DNA from 3 places in the Pelagibaculum spongiae genome. Region 3 is predicted to be linked to each of the others. Evidence: predicted binding sites of a transcription regulator. Region 3 holds the regulator's gene; each other region holds the start of a gene.
What was found. Region 3 encodes FNR, which switches genes on or off when oxygen is low (the NO sensors DNR and NnrR bind a similar motif). Its sites were predicted from a motif close to TTGATNTANATCAA; they were not measured.
Positions count from the first base shown of each region.

Region 1 (2,270 bases), on a different contig from region 3:
CTAGGAAGTAGTTACCCATTTCTGGCGCAAAGAAAATTACACCGCAAAACAAAATCAGGAAGAACACTACACCAACAATATCTTTAACCGTGTAGTAAGGATGGAAAGCGATTCCGTCAAGGGGAACACCTTTTTCATCCTTATGCTTTTTGATATCAACGCCATCAGGATTGTTTGAACCCACTTCGTGAAGTGCAACCAAATGCAAGAATACCAACACAACCAACACTAGAGGCAAAGCTACTACATGCAGCGCAAAGAAGCGGCTCATGGTAGCTAACGAGACAACGTAATCACCACGAATCCATAAAGTAAGGTCATCACCAATCACTGGAATGGCACCAAACAGCGAAATAATTACTTGCGCACCCCAGTAAGACATCTGACCCCATGGCAGCAAATAACCCATAAAGGCTTCAGCCATCAATGCCAGATAAATCAGCATGCCGAAGGTCCAAATTAATTCGCGTGGCGCTTGGTAAGAGCCATACAACAAGCCACGGAACATATGCAGATACACAACTAAGAAGAATGCCGAAGCACCCGTAGAGTGCATGTAGCGAATCAACCAACCGAACTCAACATCACGCATGATGTATTCAACCGAGGCAAATGGACTGCCCGTATCATAAAACATGGTCAGCCATACGCCGGTTAGCAGCTGGTTAACCAAAACCAACAGCGACAACGAACCAAAGAAATACCAAAAATTCAGGTTTCTTGCGGCGTAATACTGCGCCAAATGTTGATTCCACTTATCAGTCACCGGCAGGCGCTGATTAAGCCAAGTCATTAAACCATTCATTACGCAGCCTCCCCTGAATCAACGCCAACAACCATGACCGATTCACTGACAAATGTATAAGGAGGAACTACCAAGTTAGTTGGTGCAGGCACCCCCTGGAATACTCGACCAGCCAAATCGAATTTCGATCCGTGGCAAGGGCAGAAAAATCCTCCAACCCAATCATCACCGACACTTCCCGCTTCTGGCTTAAATAGTGGCACGCAACCTAAATGGGTGCATAAACCGACTAAAACCAAATACTCAGGATTGATCGAGCGATGCGCATTCGTCGCGTAACCACCAAGCGGCTGCTGACTATCCACTTCAGATGCAGGGTCTCGCAACAGTCCATCCAGCTCTTTAAGCTGATCCAACATTTCTGGGGAACGTCTGACGATCCAAACTGGCTTTCCTCGCCAGCTTACCGTGATTTGCTCACCTGGATTAAGTTTGCTCACATCAACCTCAACCGGCGCGCCTGCCGCTTGAGCTCTGGCACTAGGCTGCCAGGATGAAACAAAAGGTACTGCTACACCTACCGCACCTACACCACCCACCGCACTGGTGGCAGCCAGCAAGAAACGGCGGCGTCCAGTATCAATACCGTCAGCACTCATTACTTCTACCCTCTATTTTTTTATCCATGTCTCTCGAGATGGAACGCGGACAAGCGAATGCCCCTAAATGCTCGACCTCCTGACCTAGCGTGAACACTTAGTCCACCCTTGACCTGGGGCAAGAAACATAAAACCGCACGAATGATAAAGAAATGCACCAAGCGTTACAACAATCAAAGCATTCATCAACACTGATCAAAACGTTTAATTACAACCAAACAGCTGAAGCGGCTTAATAAATTTTTTCATCTATCAACAAGCAATCAATAGAAAATGTAGGGGAAATCAGCAAAGGTACATATCAAGTTCTTGTATTGCCGGGCCATTTAGGCCTCAACAGCCATACAAAAAGCTGAGCAAAGACAACAAAAGCCCCCTCTAAAATAAAAACCATAAAAAAAGCCGACTTGTAAACAAGTCGGCTTTTTTGATCTTTTGCCCGGAGGCAGCGGATTAACGCTTGGAGAACTGCGGACGCTTACGCGCTTTATGCAGACCCACTTTCTTCCGCTCAACTTCACGCGAGTCACGAGTAACGTAACCAGCTTGACGCAGTGCGCCACGCAAAGTTTCGTCATACTCCATCAACGCACGAGTAATACCGTGGCGGATTGCGCCCGCTTGACCAGAAATACCACCACCTTTAACAGTGATTGCCAAGTCAAAACGATCAGTCATTTCAACTAACTCTAATGGCTGACGAACAACCATGCGAGAAGTTTCACGACCAAAATATACATCTATCGAACGGCCATTAATCGTAATGTTGCCGCTGCCTGGACGCATAAATACACGAGCTGTAGAGCTCTTGCGACGACCAGTACCGTAATCAAAGTTTGCCATCATAGCTCTCCGTTAAATGTCCA
Region 1 covers NZ_QDDL01000001.1:546,183-548,452, forward strand. Annotated here, with positions in the region: gene DC094_RS02370 (cytochrome b) at 1-805, opposite strand, end outside; gene petA (ubiquinol-cytochrome c reductase iron-sulfur subunit) at 805-1,404, opposite strand; gene rpsI (30S ribosomal protein S9) at 1,858-2,250, opposite strand; gene rplM (50S ribosomal protein L13) at 2,260-2,270, opposite strand, start outside.
Region 1: a site for FNR is predicted at 1,513-1,526, ahead of petA (ubiquinol-cytochrome c reductase iron-sulfur subunit). Genes of this name have one in related genera too.

Region 2 (2,270 bases), on a different contig from region 3:
TATTACAAAGCCAATACGGTATTACCGTCGGCTTTGACTGGCCTCGTCAGAGTGAATGGCTCATGTTGTCTGGTGTGCTGGCCGGTGCTGCTTTAGTTGGTTTTATTCCTGCTTGGCGCGCCTACCGAAACGCACTTTCAGATGGTTTAAGTTTGCATTATTAACGGCTGGTGATGACAAGCCTGCGTTGTTAAGTCGCGGGATTAAGTGGATTAAATGAATTCAAGAGTGAGAGGTTGATTGTGAGAGCTATTTTATTAAGTTTGCTGCTGTTGCCGCTATTTTCGTCTTTTTCGTTATTTGCGGCAGATGATGCAATTAAGGTTAAAACCCTTTACTGGGATCAAATGCGGCCACCGGTTTCAGAAGAAATCAAAAAACGTTTTGATGAGCAAAAAATTACACCGATAGAACTGCGAGACTATCTCCAAGAGCTCGGGCTCAAGGTGCTGCCAGAATTGAATGGGCAACTGGTTCGTATTCCAGGTTACCTAGTGCCGTTAGCTGCCGGTGATGCTGGGAAAGCAACTGAATTCCTTTTGGTGCCAACAGTGGGCGCTTGCATTCACACACCACCACCGCCAGCCAACCAAATGGTTTACATGAAGTATGCCGAAGGGAAGGCGTATTCTGACAAAGGTTGGGAGCCCTTTTGGGTCTATGGTGTGCTGAGCGCATCCAGCAAGCAGACAGAATATGCGGAAGCGCTCTATTCAATTGATGTCACCAAAATAGAAGCTTACCAACCTGAAATAAAATAACGCTTAGTCATCTTTTTGTTGCATAAGCCTCGGTTTGCCGGGGCTTTTTTATGAAAAAGAGAAAAACGAAATCAAGCTCAAGTCAACTTGTGTTAGTAAAACTGTTAGCTAGAGCTCATTTTTCAATATTGCTCGGTAAGCTTTAATTCTCCCTTGATCCGCATCCATGGCAGACGACCTATTTTGGTGAATATTCGCAGCCGCTCAAAAGGAAAGCCCATAAGTCTCTTAATGGAGGTTGCTTTTGAGTTATCTGATTGACCAACAATAAAACAGGTAAATAAAACTCATCTTATAGAGTTGTTTATTTTTTTGCTGGCTGAAAAAAACTATCAGTAATGCGAATTCAGGTTCAGTTGGTTTCTGCTTAAAAAACAAGTAACAGGAGCAAATTAATGTTAGTAACGTGGGGTTGTTATGCGGATATCTGATTACGGAAAATATAAAGGAATAATTGTCTCAGTTGCCTTATTTCTTTTACTAGATGCATCGGTTTTGCTGCTGAATTTCTATATTTCATTTGAAATTGCCGATGATGCGGTGGGTGTAAACGTTGCGGGTCGTCAGCGGATGCTTTCCCAGCGGATGATGAAGTCATTGTTGGATATTAAAGTATCGCAAGATGCCGATGAGTCGGTAGTAGAAGCAATCAATGAACTACGCAATACCACGGTTTTATTTGATACCACGTTAGAAGCCTTTCGAACTGGTGGAAATACTCTAGGTACTGCGGGTAGTCAGGTTGAAATCAATCGAGTGGACTCTGAAGAAGGTCGGCTGGCGGTAATTGATGCTGGGCAAATCTGGCAGCCTTATTTGGAAAAGGTTGATGACTTACTGTCGGTTAATCCGATAGAAAACCTAGGTTTTTTTAGTGAGCGGCTGGAAGAAGCCATTGAATATGGCAGCCAAAAAAACCTGGTTTTATTGAAACTGATGAACACCTTAACCACTGATTTGGAGCAAGTCGCCAGTTCCAAAGCCACTCGTTTGCGAATTATCCAGACTATTGGTATCTCGCTGGCAATCATCAACTTCTTCATCATCATGTTTCACTTTGTTCGGCAGTTAAGAGAGTCGGACGAGCGAGTTGATGCGGCGCGGGGTGAAACGCAGGAAATTCTTGATACGGTAAACGAAGGTTTATTTCTGCTGGATAACGATTTGATTATTGGTGAGCAGCATTCGCGAGAATTGAAGACCATTTTTGGGCGAGATGATTTTCCAGGTCAATCGTTTGATTCGTTGTTAAAAAATGTGGTTTCTGAAAAAGATCTATCAACGGCACATAGTTTTATCAAGCTACTGTTCCGGCCTAATGTTAAGGCAAGCCTGATTGGTGACTTGAATCCATTAAATGAAGTTGAAATTCATATTTCTAATGATGAAGGCGTGTATGAAAGTAAATTTATCAAGTTTTCTTTTTCGCGGGTTCATTCTGAAGATTCCAGCTTGAACATATTAGTTACCGTTAGTGATATCACGCGCCAAGTTCAGCTAGCTAAAGAG
Region 2 covers NZ_QDDL01000001.1:1,314,067-1,316,336, reverse strand. Annotated here, with positions in the region: gene DC094_RS05665 (ABC transporter permease) at 1-164, shown strand, start outside; gene DC094_RS05660 (DUF3299 domain-containing protein) at 243-761, shown strand; gene DC094_RS05655 (type IV pili methyl-accepting chemotaxis transducer N-terminal domain-containing protein) at 1,179-2,270, shown strand, end outside.
Region 2: a site for FNR is predicted at 915-928, ahead of DC094_RS05655 (type IV pili methyl-accepting chemotaxis transducer N-terminal domain-containing protein). Genes of this name have one in related genera too.

Region 3 (2,270 bases):
AGTAATAGCTTGTGGTAATGCTCAGCCTGCAACACAAAAACATGGCTAACACGGCGATCGGTACGAATCCCTAGCTGTTTGTGAACCACCGCCCCCATTAACTCAGCCGTCGCCAAGCTGCCTTTCATTAATGCTTGGACCTTTTGCTCTCGTGCTAAAGCAACAGCAATTTCCGCTGAAGCATGGCTGTGCTCGCAGTCAATAATTTCAAACCCACTAATGTCCAGATCAAACGATTCTGCAATCTGCAGCATTCGATCTTTAGGACCGACCATAATCGGCTCTATCAGACCAGCCTTAGCAGCTTCGACCGCAGCTTCTAGCGAATATTTCTTCATTGGATGTACTACCGCAACCTTCAGCGGCGGATTACTTGCTGCTTTTTTTAACAGCACATCCAAAGTAGATGAGACTGGCTCTGAAATTTCCATATTTCGCCTTTATTATTGTTTTTACGAAAAGAATGAACATCATTTGCCGATTTTGTCGTGAAATGAACAAAAAAGAAAGTTTCATAACAAAATGTCATATAACTTTCTTTTAGCAACACCACAGTAACCATCACAGTTAAGAGTGTCCAAACTTGTTGCGGCAACATCGATGCTTGTTTACGAAATACATTTGGAAATAACAAAAAAAACCCGCGATCATTTCTGATCGCGGGTTTTAATTTTTCAACAATTTCAGCAGGCCATCAAACAGATTAGTGTTTGATATTTAGCGTAAACTAGCCTTCTTGAATCGTCGCAATCTGGCACAGCTTCTGGTAATCGTTGATGCGTACTTCTTTGCTCTCAACCGCCAGAATACCTTGCTTTTGGAAACGGGTCAGAACACGACTTACCGTTTCAACTGCCAGACCTAAATAGTTGCCAATCTCAACACGTGTCATAGGTAAACGAAAAGCAGTAGTCGATAAACGACGACGCCCGTTACGCGTTGAAATACTTAACAATAATGAAGCGATACGTTCTTCAGCATTCTTCTTGGCTAACAGCATAATTAACTGCTGCTCTTCACGAATTTCCTTGCTCATCATCTGGAAGAAGTGACGCTGTAGACCAGGTAGTACTTTGGTTAGCTCTTCTAAACGGTTAAACGGAACTTCACAAACTGTTGTTGATTCAAGTGCCTTAGCAGAATTCACGTGATGGTTGGTATTGATGCCATCCATACCCATGATTTCACCCGGCAAATAGAAGCCGTTAATTTGTTCTTCACCAGACGGTGTAATTGAGTAGGTCTTGATAGCGCCGGTTCTAACAGCATAAATTGCTTTGAACTCGTCACCACTACGGAACAAGTGCTGACCTTTCTCAACGCGTTGTCCCTGTTTGATAATTTCGTCCAGCCGATCAAGGTCCTCTGCCTGGACAGCCAAAGGCAAACACAGGCTGCTTAAGCTGCAGTCACTGCAAGAAGCTTTAATCGTGCGGCAGGATCCTGCCTTATGAACTTCGGTCATTGCTAGCGCTCTCGTAATTCCAGGCGAATCCCCGATCCTAATAGCTTGTTTTTATTAATCAAATGAAACATTTGTTATTACACTGCTATCAGTGGTCTGCGGGTGAATCGCAGTCGCCGTTTCGAAAAACGGCTCGTTATGCATAAGTCCCTGATAATTAGATAGACAGCCGCCGCCAGAGTGACTTAAACAAGTATCAAAGCGGCCTGCCAATTACTGCGACCTCTCAACAACAATATTGGCTGGCTGAAAAACTGAATCGCAAAATCCTTTGCTATTCCAATGTAGTTTGTAGGATTGTAAACCACTGCCGTTCGTAACCGAACATGCAAAGGTATATTTTGACCGTGATCAAATTACTCGACATGATATAGATCATATTCTGGAGTATTGGCCGGAAGATTGTCAGCTAATGCTCAAAACAGTTAATCATTTCCGGCAGACGGCAATCAAAATAGAACAAAGGGCAAGCTTTAACCTCTCAATGTTTTGAGTGGTTAAAACTTGCCCTTATCGGTCGCTTTTTTTTAGATGATTTTTGAGTAAATAGTATCCTTAGTTGGGACCTGCTCACTCAAACGATTCATATTATATGAATCAAATGCCATGCAAATAGTTCGGATCAACAACCGGCCTTTATCGGTGACTTGAATCCGCTCTGAACGAATTTCCAGCAAACCATCTTGCTCCATACCACGCAGCAGTGCCAAAGACTCTGAAAAATGCTCAGCAAAGACGATGCCATACTTGCGCTCAACCTTGCCAATATCCAGCGAAAAATGACAAATCAGCTCGGTGATCACAT
Region 3 covers NZ_QDDL01000002.1:482,738-485,007, forward strand. Annotated here, with positions in the region: gene DC094_RS08125 (bifunctional enoyl-CoA hydratase/phosphate acetyltransferase) at 1-431, opposite strand, end outside; gene fnr (fumarate/nitrate reduction transcriptional regulator Fnr) at 728-1,465, opposite strand; gene hemN (oxygen-independent coproporphyrinogen III oxidase) at 1,993-2,270, opposite strand, start outside.